4 regions of the Rossellomorea sp. NPDC071047 genome follow, and region 3 is predicted to be linked to each of the others. Evidence: riboswitches for the same ligand, from Rfam matches in the RefSeq annotation. Region 3 holds a riboswitch; each other region holds the start of a gene.

Region 1 (4,197 bases), on a different contig from region 3:
TTCATCAGATAGCCACTTTCCGATTGAAACCTTTTGCTGATTTCCCCCACTTAAAAAGTTGGCCTGGATTCCTTCATAAGCGGTTTTAATTCCAAGGGATTGGATTTTTTCACGAGCCAGCTCACGTTCTTTGCGTCCGTTGATCCATAACCAGTTGGAGACTTTTCTTAATGAAGGGAAGCTCAAGTTGTGCTGAACGGATTCATGAATGAACAATCCTTCTTTTCGTCTTTCTTCCGGGACGAGCGCCAATCCATTTTGGACCGCGTCTCGAGGAGAGTGAATCCGAAGCTTTCTTCCTTTGAGAAAGTGATCACCAGCTTCTACAGGAGATGCTCCAAATAAAGCTTTGGCAAGCTCGGTTTTCCCCGCTCCCACAAGCCCGACCACTCCGACTACTTCTCCTGCCTTAACGGATAAATGGACATCCTTCACCTTTTGACCGTCTTTTAGTCCTCTCACTTCGTAAAGCGTATCACCAATCGGAAGTCCTCTTTTCTGAAACTCTTCTCTATATGTTCCTCCAAGCATGGCGTCGATGATCTTCTGCGAGGTTGTTTCGTATGTTCCGTACGTTCCAACGGTCTCCCCGTCTCTCATGACTGTGATGCGATCGGAAAGCTGAAATACTTCAGGAAGCCTGTGAGAGATAAAAATGATCCCTACTCTCTCTTTCTTTAAATCTTCTATGACACGGAATAATTTTTCCGTCTCAGATGAACTTAGAGGTGCCGTTGGTTCATCCAAAATCAATACTTTCGCTTTTTGAAGCAGGCTCCTGGCAATGAGCACCAGCTGCTTTTCAGCGAGACTTAAGTGTGACGCCGGCTGCCAGAGGGGTATCGCTTCTGCCCCAATTCGTCTAAGTGCCACCCACGCTTCATTCTTTAATGACTTTTTGGTAATAAAGAAGGAGCCTTTTTGTGAGAACTGATCAAGGACGATATTTTCCGCTACAGAAAGTTCCGGGACAATGGCCGTGTCCACTTCCTGGTATACGCAATGGATGCCATGCTCCTTCGCTTCTTTCGGAGATTGATAGTCTCTTTTTTCGGAGTGAAGGATGATGTCTCCGCTGTCCTGTACATAGGCTCCTGATAAAATCTTCATTATCGTGCTTTTCCCTGCGCCATTCGCCCCCAACACAGCATGAACCTCTCCCTCTTTCACATCGAAGCTTGCAGCCTTTAGGGCTTTCACTCCTGAGAAGGTTTTATTGATATCAATCATTTCTAACAGTGGAGACGTCATCGTTTCTAACTCCTTTCTACTCTGTGAACGATCCTTCAAGGTTTTTCAATTCATCTGTATAGCCTTGCTCACTTGCTCCCCAGCCATCTACATGCTCGTGTAATTGATCGGTCGTGATCGTTTCTTCAGGCAATGCTTCCTTTTCAATAAAGACCGGCTCAAGCTTTACTTTTTCAGGCGTTTCTTGGCCACCCAGCTTCTGATATAAGAAACGGACCTGCACGCGGCCGATATCTTTCGGGTCAACTGCTGCTGAAGCAACCCACGGGCTTCCATCTTTTTGAATGATTTGCAGGTCTTCATCACTCATGTCGATTCCATAGACTTTTATTTCGTCTCTCCCTGCTGCTTCGATTGCCCGGACGGCACCTTTTGCAAATTCATCCCAGGCTGCCCAGACAGCATCGATGTCCCCTTTGTTCGGATACTGTTTCAGAATCGCCTCCATTTGTGCCTGTGTATCCAGTGCTGTATTCTGAGTAGCCGCTCCAAAGGCCGCCACCTCTTTAATATCAGGATTTTTTTCTAAAAATTGCTGATAGGCCACTTGGCGTCTTTCCATCGGGGCAAATCCTGCAACCCAAATCTTCACGATCTCCCCCTTGCCGCCAATCTCATCTGAAAGCTTCGTCAAGGTTTGTTCAGCCATTTGTTGGTCCCCCTGCTCGAGCACGGTCACCTCTTCTGAAGCAACATCCGCATCAAACACGACAACCGGAATGTTTTGTTCCTTCGCCTTTTCCACCCCTGATTGCAGCGCTTCCTTCGTTCCATGATCGATGAGGATCCCATCAAACTTTTGATTGATGGCCGCATCCAGGTTGGAAGACATTTTTGCCAGGTCTCCTTCAGACGTAAATACTTGAACCTTTCCTCCAAACTTTTCCACCTGCTCTTTGACACCTTCTATGTATTGAGCGGAAAAAGTCCCTAAATTGATTTGCATAATAAGTGCGATCTTTTTATTGGCTAACGGATGATCGGAAGTTGCTTCCTTCTTATCTCCACTGTCTGCGTCCGCCTCCTGGGAAACCTTTGGCTGACAAGCCACTAAACTGAGAATAAGTGCGAGTAATACGAGTATTGATGCTGCTTTTTTCATCGTTCTTTTCTCCTCCCGAGGTGATTTGCCTCAATTTTTTTTAATACTCTTTTCATAAAGATAGTTGTTGTTTTAAAACCGGGATCTGCAAAGGCTCTGTCAACCAGTATGTGCTGGATGGTGAGACAGAGCTCAGTAGGACAGAGAAATCTAAAAAGCATCTCTACTTTAAAAGCTATTATCGACCTCCGTACATCTGAAAAATGCAGTTTTTCTGTCTTGTAGGTATTTATATTTGTCTATTTTTCATGACTCATGCTTAGAGTTGATTGGAGCGGAAGGTGCTCGACTCCTGCGGGTATAGCGGGAAAGTTGAGACCCCACAGGGCAAAGCCCGAGGAGGCTCAACTCACGCCCCGCGGAAAGCGAGCGCCTGGAGCCCTGAAATCAACCAGCACTTTCCCTTTAAAAGCAACTAAGTTTACGAAAACAGTCTTTGCAAATAAAAAACCCCTTTTCCCAAGAGAAAAGAGGTTTATGTATAAATAAACGTACTCTTATCACTCAGGAAATTCTTCCTGCAGGTTTTAGCACCTTTCCGCTTAAACGGTAGGTTGCCGGGCGTCATCGGGCCAGTCCCTCTGCCAACTCTTTATAAGAGAATATGAAATTTGATATAGTTCGCATGCGCTATAAACGATATATTAACGATATGTGGGAATATTGTCAATATTCTTTTTAGGAAAATTTTCTAGACAGGAATAAAGAGGAGATTCACGAAATTTGTCGTTTATTGTAGAACGGTCGATATCCTGAAAATTAGGTTGATATATTGAAAATACGGTTTATAAAATTGAATAACGGTCGATATTTCGGATTGACGGTTGATAAATCTCAATAACGGTCGATAAATTCATATCCCCCTTAAAAATCGGACACCTGCACCATATAAAATAAAAAAACCGCCCTCCCAAACCAGGGAGAGCAGTTCCAAAATCAAATCTTATTTCTCACCATACGCAAGTGACGCTTCCACGAAGTCTCTGAATAGAGGCTGTGGACGTGTCGGGCGTGATGTGAATTCAGGGTGGAATTGAGATGCGACGAACCATGGGTGGTCGCTTAGCTCAATGATTTCTACAAGACGGCCATCAGGGCTTGTGCCTGAGAAGATGAAGCCGGCTTTTTCCATTTGCTCACGGTAGTGATTGTTGAATTCGAAGCGGTGGCGGTGGCGCTCGTAAACCACTTCTCCATCGTAGGCTGTATAGGCTTTTGAACCTTTTGTCAGCTTACATGGGTATAGTCCTAGGCGCAGTGTTCCACCAAGATCTTCGATGTCCTTTTGTTCCGGTAAAAGGTCGATGACAGGGTATGGCGTTTCAGGGTTCAACTCTGCTGAGTGAGCTCCTTCCAAACCAAGTACATTACGCGCATATTCTACAGATGCCAGCTGCATTCCAAGGCAGATTCCAAGGAAAGGTACCTTGTTTTCACGGGCATATTGAGTGGCAGCGATTTTCCCCTCTACTCCACGGTCACCGAAACCGCCTGGTACAAGGATTCCATCTACATCTGCCAGTTTTTCTGCTACGTTTGCGCTGTCGATCAGCTCAGAGTTCAACCATCTTACCTCGATGTCGCTATCGAAATGATAACCGGCATGACGAAGGGCTTCCACTACTGAGATATACGCATCCTGAAGCTCAACATATTTCCCTACCAGGGCGATTCTTGTTTTACGGGACAGGTTTTTCACTCGATCTACGAGTTCATTCCACTCGGTCATATCTGCTTCATGGCAGTTCAGTTTCAAGTGCTGACATGTGATTTCATCAAGCTTTTGATCCTGAAGAGCAAGTGGTACAGAGTATAGGGTGTCTGCATCCATTGCTTCGATTACG
Region 2 (4,197 bases), on a different contig from region 3:
TACCCTTTTATCGTTATCATTCTAGTCCCTGACAAACAGGACAATAGTACAGCCTTCTTGAAGCTGCCACCGCCTTCTCGATTTCACTTCCACAGATGAAGCAGGATCCACTTTCCCGGTTAAAGACCCAGTGACGATAGCGGGAACGCTTCACTCCTTGTCCTTTCAGTTTCTGTGCTAGGTCGAGATCATTGGTGATCCCACCAGTCTCATACGATTGTCTCACTAAATCCTTGATGCTATGTGCAGCTTTCTTCAATTGCTTCTCTGTGCAGTCAACTGGCCTGAGGGAAGGGTGTATACCAGCAACAAACATGATTTCAGATCGCAAATAATTTCCGATACCTGCTACGAAACCTTGATCCAGCAATAGAATCGACCATTTGCGGTTTCGGAATCGTTTATCCTTCATCCGTTCCATCAGCTCATCTACGGATACCTCTTCGCTTAAAAGATCGGGGCCGACTTTTGAGACGAATGGGTGCCCGGGCACTTCTTCGTCACGAAGAACCTCGATATCAGATGCGCTATAGAGAAGTGCCGATTTATTCTCATTATGTAAGGCCAACCGGAGCTGACGGTTTGTTTTCGGGTAGTTATATGTGTTTCTGAAATACCATTTCCCGTAAAGCTGATTGTGGGAGTAGATGGTGTACCCATTGTCAAAGCGGATGAGCATGGCTTTTCCTTTCGTATCGACCCTCGTCACGATTGACCCCTTTAGCAGATCCCCGTAGTCTTCTAAATGAGGGAAGGCAAAATAAATATCTTCGACGGTTTTATTTTTTAGAGCACGTTCAACGGAATCTGCGGCTCGTCTGATTTCCGGACCTTCTGGCATGGCAGTTTCTCCTTTTTTAGTATAGTTGTTCCCTTTTTTCTTCCCAAAGTAACATTCGGATAGGCTGGGCTACTCATCTATTTCATGGTCTTGACATTATTCCAATATATTGATAGAGTTTTAAAAAATCTACATATTTCTTATCCAGAGAGGTGGAGGGACTGGCCCTTTGAAGCCTCAGCAACAGGTCTGTGAAGATACTGTGCTAATTCCAGCGGGTGACTCAAACCCTGATAGATAGGAGCAATCTTTTATTTGTCGGTGACGCACTCGTTCAGGGTGCGTTTTTTGTTTGTCTACCCATTCCACAATATATTTAGAAGGAAGGGTGTTTTTGATGGAAAACGCAGGACAGAGTTTTAAAAGAGCGATGAAGACACGTCATTTAGTGATGCTGTCACTTGGAGGGGTGATCGGAACCGGGCTTTTCTTGAGTTCGGGGTATACGATTCATCAGGCAGGACCATTTGGGACGATCCTTGCTTATTTGGTTGGGGCGCTGGTGGTGTATCTTGTGATGCTTTGTTTAGGTGAACTTTCTGTCCATATGCCGGAAACAGGATCCTTTCATAGTTATGCTGCAAAGTTCATTGGACCTGGGACCGGGTACACTGTTGGCTGGTTGTATTGGCTGACATGGACAGTGGCATTGGGGTCGGAGTTTACGGCGGCTGGTTTGATGATGCAGCGTTGGTTTCCTTCGATTAGTGTATCGATCTGGAGCGCGGTCTTTGCTGCGTTGATTTTTGTGCTTAATACGTTGTCTGTGCGTTTTTTTGCTGAATCTGAATTTTGGTTTTCTTTAGTAAAAGTGATTGCGATCGTTGCGTTTATTGTGATCGGGGCAGGTGCGATCGTCGGGTTCATCTCTCTCAGTCATTCAGAGCCCGCTCCGTTTTTCTCGAATATCACAAATTCAGGGTTGTTTCCGAATGGGGCATTTGCCATCTTGATGACAATGCTTGCTGTCAATTTTGCCTTTTCAGGAACAGAATTGATCGGGGTTGCGGCGGGAGAAACAGAGAATCCATCCAAATCGATTCCTAAAGCCATCCGCACCACGCTTGTGAGATTGATCATCTTTTATGTAGGGACGATTGTCGTATTATCCGCTTTATTACCGAGCCAGTCAGCCGGTGTATTGGAAAGTCCTTTCGTAGCGGTGCTTGGTCGGATTGGAATCCCGTATGCCGCCGATATCATGAATTTTGTGATCATAACGGCCATTTTATCAGCGGCAAACTCCGGTCTGTATGCTTCCTCCAGAATGCTGTGGTCGCTCTCAGATAAGCAAATGATCTCACCGGTTTTTGCCAAATTGACTGATCGGGGAGTCCCTCTCAATGCGATAGTTTGCAGCATGCTGGGAGGGGGGCTGGCATTGCTTTCAAGCATCATTGCACCGGGGACGGTCTACATCGCATTGGTGTCGATCTCTGGCCTTGCGGTAGTAATCGTGTGGATGAGCATTAGTGCTGCCCAATTTCTATTTCGAAGACAGTACATAAGGGAGGGAAACGACGTGAAAGACTTGACTTATCGGACGCCGCTCTACCCACTCGTTCCCATTGCGGCATTTCTGCTTTGTCTAGCTTCTTGTATCGGCATTGCCTTTGATACCACTCAGAGGATAGCCCTTTATTGCGGGATCCCATTTATAGCCCTTTGCTATGGAAGCTATTATCTAACACAATACATAAAGAAAAGAGGAAGAGGTAATGTCGAATCAACTGAAGCTAAATCCCATTGATGCTATTTTACAAATACATTCCCAACTGATTATAGATGGAGCATTAGCCACAGAGCTGGAATCCCATGGCTTTGATTTAAACGATCCCCTTTGGTCTGCCAGTATACTCCTTGAAAAACCGGAAGCGATTGAGAAGGTTCATGCTGATTATTTCCGTGCAGGAGCCGATTGTGCGATTACAGCCAGCTACCAGGCGACGGTGGATGGTTTTCGAAAGCGAGGTATAGAGAAACCTGAAGCTCTGGAATTAATCAAGAAAACGGTTACTCTCGCCAAACAGGCCCGAGATGACTTCTGGAAGGAAGAGAAGGGAAATTCGAATCGGCCGAAGCCAATCGTTGCAGGTTCTGTAGGACCTTACGGGGCATACCTTGCTGACGGTTCTGAATACGTGGGGAACTATGGAGTAAGCGATAAACAGTTAGCAGATTTCCATTTTCCGAGAATCCAGGCATTAGTGGAGGCGGGAGCTGATTTGTTGGCATTCGAAACCATCCCGTCCTTGCAGGAAGCAAAGGTACTAGCTTCACTTCTGAAAGAATTTCCCGATACCTGGGCCTGGCTGTCTTTTTCATTAAAGGATGGAGAGACGATAAGTGATGGAACGGGGATTGAAGAGTGCGCGCGTGTGTTCAATGACGATGAACAAATCGCTGCAATTGGTGTGAATTGTGCACCTATACCTGCGGCCGAGAAGGCGATAAGCGTATTAAGCAGAAACACTGACAAACCAATCATCGCGTACCCGAACTCAGGTGAGACTTACAATGCTGAGACCAAAACGTGGCATGGGGAGAAAGGGTGTTGCGCGTTTGATGAGGAATCAGTAATTTGGTACGAGGCAGGTGCTCGTATCATTGGTGGATGCTGCCGGACGGATCCTGGTCATATTGAGGCGTTGGCGAAGAGGTGGAGGTAGGCAATAATATTTAAATGCAAAAGCCCAAGTGATTCAGTCACTTGGGCTCTTACATCATTATCGCTACTATTATTTAATAGAAAACGTCTCTTTAATCAGCAAGTCCTCAGGTGATTTCCCAATTCGATCTTGATGGAAGTAATCTCTGATGACTCCATCCTTTAAATAGTTGACGATTGAGACCATTGTCATACCTTGATCTAAAGCGAGGTAGGCTTGTGTCACTTCTCCCGTTTCCACATTGACTGAATCAAGGAAGCCATATTTACCATACATATCGAAACGTTTCAACGCCTGGATGTTTTTGAATGCTTCCATCGGTGCGTATTCAAGTGCCAGGAATGTGGCATGTGGAGTGACAGTGCCATCTGACTTATAGCCGTCCATACCCAGAGGTGTAGCGGCAAATTCTGAATAATTATCCGGTGTGGCTGCTGGTGACATGCCCCAGGCTGCATACCCTTGTTCTTTAGCATATTGAATCTGGATGTCTACATGACGCTTATTGTTCAAGCCGAGTGCGTTCTTCCCGAGTTCTTTTTCCTTCAGTACAAGCTGTGGCATCAATGCTTCAAACATGCTTCCTCCCCAGCTTGGTACATATTTAGTGCCCTTGTAGCTGTAATGTCCTTCGAAGACATCTACGCCGTCATATGTTTCTGTATATCCTTCAGGAATTTGAGCCTG
Region 3 (4,197 bases):
AAACGTAGAGTCGTTCCCTCCTATCAAACGTACCCCGATGCGGGCAAAAATGGGTCGCAATGTGACACAAATGCACTATGCGAAAAAAGGGATCATTACACCGGAAATGGAGTTCATCGCTATCCGGGAAAATGTTGATCCTTCATTTGTAAGAGAAGAAGTAGCAAGTGGCAGGGCCATCATTCCTGCTAATATCAATCATCCTGAATGTGAACCGATGATCATCGGTCGCCACTTTCATGTGAAAATAAACGCGAATATCGGAAACTCTGCCGTATCATCTTCCGTTGAAGAAGAAGTGGAGAAAATGACGTGGGCAACTCGTTGGGGTGCCGATACCATAATGGACTTATCAACAGGTAAGAACATTCATACAACAAGGGAGTGGGTCATTCGGAACTCCCCTGTCCCTGTTGGTACGGTACCGATCTATCAAGCACTTGAAAAAGTAAATGGAATTGCTGAGAATCTTACATGGGATGTGTACAGGGATACATTGATTGAACAGGCGGAGCAGGGTGTCGACTATTTCACCATCCATGCAGGTGTATTATTGCGGTATATTCATCTGACGGCTGATCGTACAACAGGCATTGTTTCCCGTGGAGGTTCAATCATGGCACAATGGTGTCTTGCCCATCATAAAGAGAACTTTCTTTATTCACATTTTGAAGATATATGTAAGATTTTAAAAGCCTATGATATCTCCGTTTCCTTAGGAGATGGTTTAAGGCCCGGATCAATTGCGGATGCGAATGATGAAGCACAGTTTGCCGAGCTTGAAACATTAGGCGAGCTAACCCAAATTGCTTGGAAGCATGATGTACAGGTGATGATTGAAGGCCCTGGTCATGTACCGATGCACATGATTAAAGAGAATGTCGATAAGCAAATGGAAATCTGTCATGAAGCTCCTTTTTATACCCTGGGGCCATTAACGACAGATATTGCACCCGGGTATGATCACATTACTTCCGCCATCGGGGCTGCCATGATCGGTTGGTTTGGAACAGCCATGCTGTGCTATGTAACACCGAAAGAGCATCTGGGATTACCGAATAAAGATGATGTGAGAGAGGGTGTCATTGCTTATAAAATAGCAGCACATGCAGCGGATTTAGCGAAAGGGCATCCAGGGGCACAAGTAAGAGATAATGCCGTTTCTAAGGCTCGATTTGAATTTAGATGGAATGACCAATTTAATTTATCCCTGGACCCGGAACGTGCAAGGGAGTATCATGATGAAACACTTCCTGCAGAAGGGGCAAAAACGGCCCATTTTTGTTCCATGTGCGGACCGAAATTTTGTTCAATGAGAATATCACATGATATAAGGGGTATGAAGGAGAAAAGCTTTGATGAAGCTCAAATGGAAATAGAAAAAGGATTGGAAGAAAAATCGAAGGAGTTTGTGGAAAATGGATCAAACATCTATCGATGAACCTCTTTGTCATGTACTCAAATTGAAGAATGATATCGTAAAGCTCAATCAGAGAGTCATCCAACTCGAAAAAGAAGTGAAGAGCATTCAGGAAAACTGCAGGCATGTCTTCTATGAAACTGATGTAACCAGATCTTGCATCAAATGTCATTATGTAGAAAGTACCTATTATTAGAAAAGTGTAAGCTATTGATTAAATTTCTTTTGACAGCTTTTATGTACCGTGCTACGATTAGTACAAATTTCGGAATAGTAAATAAATATGTGTAACTCTTATTGAGAGAGGTGGAGGGACTGGCCCTGTGAAACCCGGCAACCATTCAACAGATGTGTTGAAAAGGTGCTAATTCCTGCAAAGCAAATGGCTTTGGAAAATAAGAGAGGATTTTCATAAACATGAAGCCCTCTCTATCTCAAGAGAGGGCTTTTCGTTTTTATGAAAGAAAAATTAAATAGACAAATGCAATAGGTGCTGAGTCATGCTCAGCTAAAAGGGAAGACCGGTGAAAATCCGGCACGGTCCCGCCACTGTGATGGGGAGCGACTTATCATTCAACCACTATTTCTGTTGAAATGGGAAGGGATAAGAAGCTGTGAACCTAAGTCAGGAGACCTGCCTGTTGTATGCGCTTATGCTCTACGTGGATATAGAGAGGGGTGAGGAATGCGTGTTGAGAAAACCAGTTTGTCTCGACTCTAGTTAGATATACGTATGAATCTCTCTTTCCATTTGAAAGGGAGATTTTTTAGTTGATGACAATCCTATCAGAATAAGGAGTGAGGAATGAATGAGTAAGGTGATCAGTTCGAATTTAGGATATCCAAGGATCGGTGAAAAGCGTGAATGGAAAAAGACGCTGGAACAATTTTGGGCAGGGAAGATTGAAAAGGATTCCTTTTTAGAACAAATGGAGGAAATTCGAGTCAACCATTTGAAGAAGCAATTAGATCAGGGGATTGATCTGGTTCCGGTTGGAGATTTCAGCTTATATGATCATGTGCTTGATACAGCCGTCATGTTCGGCTTGGTTCCCGAGAGGTTTCATTATAGTGGGGGTAAGGTTTCTCTTGAAACGTATTTCGAAATGGCCAGAGGCGCGAAGGACGCGGTGGCATTAGAAATGACAAAATGGTTTAACACCAACTATCACTATCTCGTGCCTGAACTTGATGGGCTCGTACCCCGGTTGGTGGAAAATCGTCCTCTTCATTTCTTTAGAGAGGCAAAAGAAAAAACAGGGGTAAAAGGGAAACCGGTTATCTTAGGTCCTTTCACTTTTGTTAAATTGTCTAAGGGGTATGAAACCGGTGATTATAGAACCCTTGTTGATCGATTTGTCCCCCTTTATGCTGAGGTATTGCGTGAATTACAGGAAGAGGGTGTAGAGTGGGTACAAATGGATGAACCGATTTTGTGTACCTCCATCAGGGATGAAGAGATGGATCAATTCAAAGAAGTCTATCAAATTCTTAAGGAGTCCTGCCCCGGGTTAAAGATCATCCTTCAAACCTATTATGATAGTTTGGAAAGGTACCAGCAGGTGTTAACACTCCCGGTAGATGGCATAGGGATGGATTTTGTGCATGATCGTAATGATAATCTGGCGGCGCTGAAAAAATTCGGATTCCCTAAGGATAAAATCTTGGCAGCAGGCATTCTTGATGGCAGGAATATTTGGAGAAGCAATCTTGCTGATACCCATTCACGTCTATCGGTCATTGCAGGCTATGTTCCGAGTGAGCGCTTGATCATACAGCCATCATGCAGTTTACTACATGTACCTGTAACCTTGCAGAATGAAGAAACACTTGAGGCACCTCTCATTGACGCGCTATCATTTGCTGATGAGAAATTGCATGAAATCACTATTTTAACAAAAGGCATTTGTTACGGAGCCGAAACAATAGAAGATGATATCGCTCAAAGTGTAACGGCGATTAAGAATTTAAACGAATCCCCGTTGCGTAAGAATAGACATGTGCAGGAAGAGGTTGAAGAATTGCATCCCAATAATGTCGGGAGAAGGGATTCTTTCCATATTCGTAAACTGGAACAGGCCAAGTACTTTTCATTACCTTTTCTACCAACCACTACAATCGGCAGTTTTCCTCAAACCCCGGAAGTGAGAAGGCAGAGGATGAAGTGGAGGAAGGGAGAACTTTCTAATGGGGAGTATCAACGATATATTCATGCAGAAATCAAACGCTGGATTGAAATTCAGGAACAAATCGGCCTTGATGTGTTTGTACATGGTGAATTCGAACGGACGGATATGGTTGAATTCTTTGGTGAGAAATTAGAAGGTTTCCAATTTACGAAGTATGGCTGGGTACAATCATACGGTTCCAGATGTGTGAAGCCACCGCTCATATATGGTGATGTGAATTTTAAAGAACCTATGACCGTTAGAGAAACCGTATATGCTCAATCATTAACGGATAAACCGGTTAAAGGGATGTTAACGGGTCCTATCACGATTCTAAACTGGTCATTTGTTCGGAACGATGTTTCACGTTATGAAGTAGCTAATCAAATCGCGCTGTCTCTCCAAAAAGAGATAGAAGAATTAGAAGCCAATGGGATTCGCATGATACAAGTCGATGAACCGGCACTTAGGGAAGGGCTTCCTTTAAAGCGTGAAAATTGGGAGGAGTATCTTAAGGCTGCCGTATATGCTTTCAAATTGGCCACTTCATCTGTACAGAACCAAACCCAGGTCCATACTCATATGTGCTATTCGGATTTTGAAGATATT
Region 4 (4,197 bases), on a different contig from region 3:
AAACTCTATGGACGTGATGGTTTTGAAGATGAGAAGCAATGATTCCTCCCCACTTTTCAAATTCCACCAGGAACCCGTCATGACCAAAGGAGGTGGAGATAAAGTAATGTTCACTCTTTGGTACAAGCTGAGTAAACTCTTTTAAGTATTGAGGTGAATAAATTAAATCTCCTTCATAGCTGATCGAAATCAGTTCGCACTGATAATTCTTTGCTACCTCTTCAGTTCCTCCTCTTCCTCTTCCGATATCATGTGAGTTCATCGCTTTCAGCAAGGTAAGGTAGCTGTTTGGGTCAAACCGCTTTCCTAATTTCTTTCCTTGGTAATCGAGATAGCTTTCGACATTGAATTGTTCGTTTTGCTTTTCACGTTGGAAACGATGATCGAACAGCTCCTGTGTCCGGTACGTAACCATTCCAACCATTCTGGCAATCTCCAACCCTTTTAAAATGGAGTCTGGTGGATAATGGCCTTTTTGAAAGTCGGGGTCCTCTTCAATGGCTGTGATTCCGATGTGATTAAAGGCGAGACCGTAGTCATTTAAGGCAGGAGTAACGGCAAGGGCGAATACTTTATTTATATAGGCAGGATAGAGGGCTCCCCATTCTAAGGCCTGCATTCCTCCCAGTGATCCTCCGATGACCGCTTCGATGTGGTCGATTGACAGTTTTTGGAGTGCTTTATATTGGCCATGGACCATGTCCCTTATCGTAATACTCGGGAAGTCCGGACCGTAACGCTCTCCCGTATGTTGATTGGTGGACGTCGGTCCCGTGCTTCCTTCACATCCTCCTAAGACATTAAAGGCAATCACATTAAAATGTTCGGTATCAATATACGACCCCTGACCAATCAGTCCATCCCACCAGCCGCGGTCCTCACTCGCCCCCTTTACGATATGGGTCCCGGTGAGGGCATGGCAAACCAGGATGGTCGGTCCGTCTTTGTTTCCTGTTCGTTCATACGTAAGATCTACATTTTTCAACGTGGTGCCTGACTCTAATGTTAGGGATGGGATGGTAATGGAGCTAACTTCATATGTGCATGGCTTCTCCATTCCTCCACCTCCTTTTTTGGTGTTGTGGCGGGGGGATCAGGATTCCAATCGGTATACCCCCGCTGGTTAAAAATATCCTATTATACCCGTGATGTTTCCAATGCGACTTCAATGGCATGATCCAAGTCCTCAATCAGGTCCTTCGCTGACTCTAATCCAACAGAAAGTCTCACAAGATCCTCGGTTACCCCTGTCGCACGGATTTCCTGGTCATTTAATTGCTGATGGGTCGTGGAAGCCGGATGGATGATCAGTGATTTCGCATCCCCTACATTGGCAACATGGGACCAAAGGGAAATGTTATCGACTACTTTCCGTCCGGAATCCCTTCCACCTTTAATTCCAAAGACGACGATGGACCCCGCTCCATTTTTCAAGTATTTTTGAGCAAGTTTATGGGACGGATGCTGCGGCAATCCCGGATAGGATACCCACGCAACGCCATTATGCTGATCTAAATGCTCTGCGATCTTCAAGGCATTCTCTGTATGACGTTCGATGCGAAGGTGCAGCGTTTCTAATCCCTGTAACAGAAGGAATGCGTTCTGTGGACTTAAGCACGCTCCCAAATCCCGAAGCAGCTGCACTCTTAATTTTGTAATGAAGGCAGCCGGCCCCACATCCTGTGCGTAGCGAAGTCCATTATAGCTCCGGTCCTCTTCCGTGAATCCCGGGAATTTTTCATGATTCCAATCGAATTTCCCACCGTCTATGACGACTCCCCCGATTGCCGTTCCATGACCACCAATCCATTTTGTTGCAGAGTGGATGACGATATCAGCTCCATACTCGATCGGCTTACATACATATGGAGTGGCAAAGGTATTATCGATGATCAGCGGGATGTGATGGTCGTGAGCCACTTTTGCTACCTCTTCAATATCAAGCACATGTAGACTTGGATTTCCGATTGTCTCAGCGAATACGGCTTTCGTTTTAGGAGTGATCGCTTTGCGGATATTTTCCGGGTCAGTCGGATCTACAAAATGAACCTTTATTCCGTATTTCGGAAGAGTGGTAGAGAATAAATTATAGGTTCCACCGTAAAGATTGGTAGCTGCTACAATTTCATCACCTGCTCCGGCGATATTCAAGATTGATAGAGAAATAGCAGCCATCCCGGATGAAACCCCTAGTGCTCCGATTCCTCCTTCTAAAAGAGAGAGGCGCTTCTCCAGTACATCGACCGTCGGGTTCATGATACGGGTATAGATGTTGCCTGGCTCTTCAAGGGCAAATAATTTAGCCGCATGATCACTGTTATCGAAAACGTAGGATGTTGTTTGGTAAATGGGCACCGCTCTTGAACCTGTGGATGGATCTGGCTCCTGGCCACCGTGAAGCAGTAGTGTGTCGAAATCGAATGATTTTGTCATTGGGAATTCCTCCTAAAATGGTTTTTTGGGATTGGGATTGGGTTTGTTTAAATGTTAGTTGACATATTCAGCTGTTAGAAAAGATGTTTTTTTCAGCTGCTGAAATTTCTCAAAAAATCAGCAGCTGATATCTCCAAACATTCTTGCTGAACACCCCCAATGTCTGAAATGTGTTTTACTAAGAAGATAGAAGAGGAAAAAACAAAAAAACCTCTTCCTAAGAAGAGGGTCTAATTTAATAGGGTCCTCCTCTTATCTTTCAGGCAGATCGCCTGCAGGAATTAGCACCTTTTCATGTGACGCATTATTGCGCACATGAAGGTTGCCGGGTTTCATCGGGCCTAGTCCCTCCACCTCTCTGGATAAGAGCATGTAGTTGTCAATGTGAAAATTCTTGCGTTGAGATGAATTATAAGGGGTAACCAACCTCGACGTCAAGAGTATTTTTAGAATTTTTACATTATTTAATTTTTAACCGAAGCTGCAATCGCTTGGTTAAATTGCACGACGATGTCTTCCCCGTCTTCAATACCTAACGATATGCGCACGACATGTGTGTTTATTCCGAGTTTTTCCTGAGCATCCTTCGGTAGAGCACGGTGAGATGTTCCCAATGGGTAGGAAACCGTCGTCTCTACACCGGCGAGGGAAGGAATGATTTTAATCCATCCAAGTGATTTGAAGAATGTGCTGATATCGCATGTGCTGGATAGTTCGATCGTAACGATAGCGCCATTTCCCTTATCCGATAAATCGGTTGGGTAATAGACTCCCTTCACAAATTCATTTGAACGAAGGTCCGCCGCCAGAACTTCTGCATTACTTGCTTGGGTTCCCATTCGAAGAGCGAGTGTTTTTGCCCCTCTGCAAGTCAGCCACGCTTCAAATGGACTCAAGTTCGACCCGATGTTGACAACTTTCTCTCTCGCTTTTTGAACAAGCTCTTCTTTTCCCACGACGACTCCTGCTGTGATATCACTGTGTCCACCGATATATTTCGTGGCACTGTGAGCGACCAGGTCGACCCCTTCCAGGAAAGGCCGGCGCAGAAACGGTGTGGCAAATGTGTTGTCGATCATGGTTTTCAGATTATGTTTCTCAGCAAGTTCAACTATTCTTGAAATATCTTCTACCCGCATAAACGGGTTCGTCACCGTCTCACTGTATAGGAGTTTCGTTTGTGGTGTTAGAGCCTCCTCGATCTCTTCAACACTCGTAAAATTCACAAAAGAAGTAGATATGCCAAATGTCTTAAGCTCTTCTTTTAACATATGAAACGTACCGCCGTATAAATCCTCGGCAGCAATGATATGGTCCCCTGATTGCACAACAGCGAGGATTCCTACAAGAATGGCCGATAATCCAGAAGAGGTAGCGACACCTGCTGGAGCTCCTTCCAAGTCTGCCACCATTTTACCAAGCTCGTCTGTATTCGGGTTTCCCGTTCTTGTGTAGAGATACGGAGACTTTCCTTCGTAGAAACCCTCCAGCTCCTCTAAAGATGTAAAAGAAAAGGCAGATGTTTGGTAAATCGGCGTCGTCTTACTGCGGATTTCCTCAGTCCCTTTTAATTGACTATGTACGACCTTCGTTGTGAACTTCATCTCTGTCATCCTTCCTGAATCTATTTATTTTTAAAAGTGTATCATATTCAGAAGATTGTGAGGAGTAGGATGTATCCGGAGGCATAAAAAAACACCTGTCCCATTGCAACAGGTGCTCCTCGTTTATTGAACGTTATCTAAACATCCGATCAGGCGATTT

The links. A riboswitch is a leader RNA that binds a small molecule or an ion and turns the genes downstream of it on or off. The one in region 3 is predicted to bind S-adenosylmethionine.
Region 1: another riboswitch for S-adenosylmethionine. It lies ahead of ACQKFO_RS15665 (sugar ABC transporter substrate-binding protein); the one in region 3 lies ahead of metE (5-methyltetrahydropteroyltriglutamate--homocysteine S-methyltransferase).
Region 2: another riboswitch for S-adenosylmethionine. It lies ahead of mmuP (S-methylmethionine permease); the one in region 3 lies ahead of metE (5-methyltetrahydropteroyltriglutamate--homocysteine S-methyltransferase).
Region 4: another riboswitch for S-adenosylmethionine. It lies ahead of ACQKFO_RS13635 (O-acetylhomoserine aminocarboxypropyltransferase/cysteine synthase family protein); the one in region 3 lies ahead of metE (5-methyltetrahydropteroyltriglutamate--homocysteine S-methyltransferase).

What each region holds. Positions count from the first base shown of each region.
Region 1 covers NZ_JBNNJT010000004.1:285,244-289,440, forward strand. The annotation lists gene ACQKFO_RS15660 (sugar ABC transporter ATP-binding protein) at 1-1,251, opposite strand, end outside; gene ACQKFO_RS15665 (sugar ABC transporter substrate-binding protein) at 1,268-2,353, opposite strand; SAM riboswitch class I at 2,848-2,954, opposite strand; gene ACQKFO_RS15670 (CTP synthase) at 3,297-4,197, opposite strand, start outside.
Region 2 covers NZ_JBNNJT010000002.1:606,502-610,698, forward strand. The annotation lists gene nei (endonuclease VIII) at 17-841, opposite strand; SAM riboswitch class I at 979-1,085, shown strand; gene mmuP (S-methylmethionine permease) at 1,179-2,591, shown strand; gene mmuM (homocysteine S-methyltransferase) at 2,560-3,510, shown strand; gene ACQKFO_RS10975 (glucoamylase family protein) at 3,580-4,197, opposite strand, start outside.
Region 3 covers NZ_JBNNJT010000006.1:326,750-330,946, reverse strand. The annotation lists gene thiC (phosphomethylpyrimidine synthase ThiC) at 1-1,441, shown strand, start outside; gene ACQKFO_RS20050 (hypothetical protein) at 1,419-1,616, shown strand; SAM riboswitch class I at 1,712-1,822, shown strand; cobalamin riboswitch at 1,892-2,076, shown strand; gene metE (5-methyltetrahydropteroyltriglutamate--homocysteine S-methyltransferase) at 2,230-4,197, shown strand, end outside.
Region 4 covers NZ_JBNNJT010000003.1:344,106-348,302, forward strand. The annotation lists gene metX (homoserine O-acetyltransferase MetX) at 1-1,057, opposite strand, end outside; gene ACQKFO_RS13635 (O-acetylhomoserine aminocarboxypropyltransferase/cysteine synthase family protein) at 1,138-2,433, opposite strand; SAM riboswitch class I at 2,683-2,802, opposite strand; gene ACQKFO_RS13640 (trans-sulfuration enzyme family protein) at 2,898-4,037, opposite strand; gene ACQKFO_RS13645 (DUF302 domain-containing protein) at 4,161-4,197, opposite strand, start outside.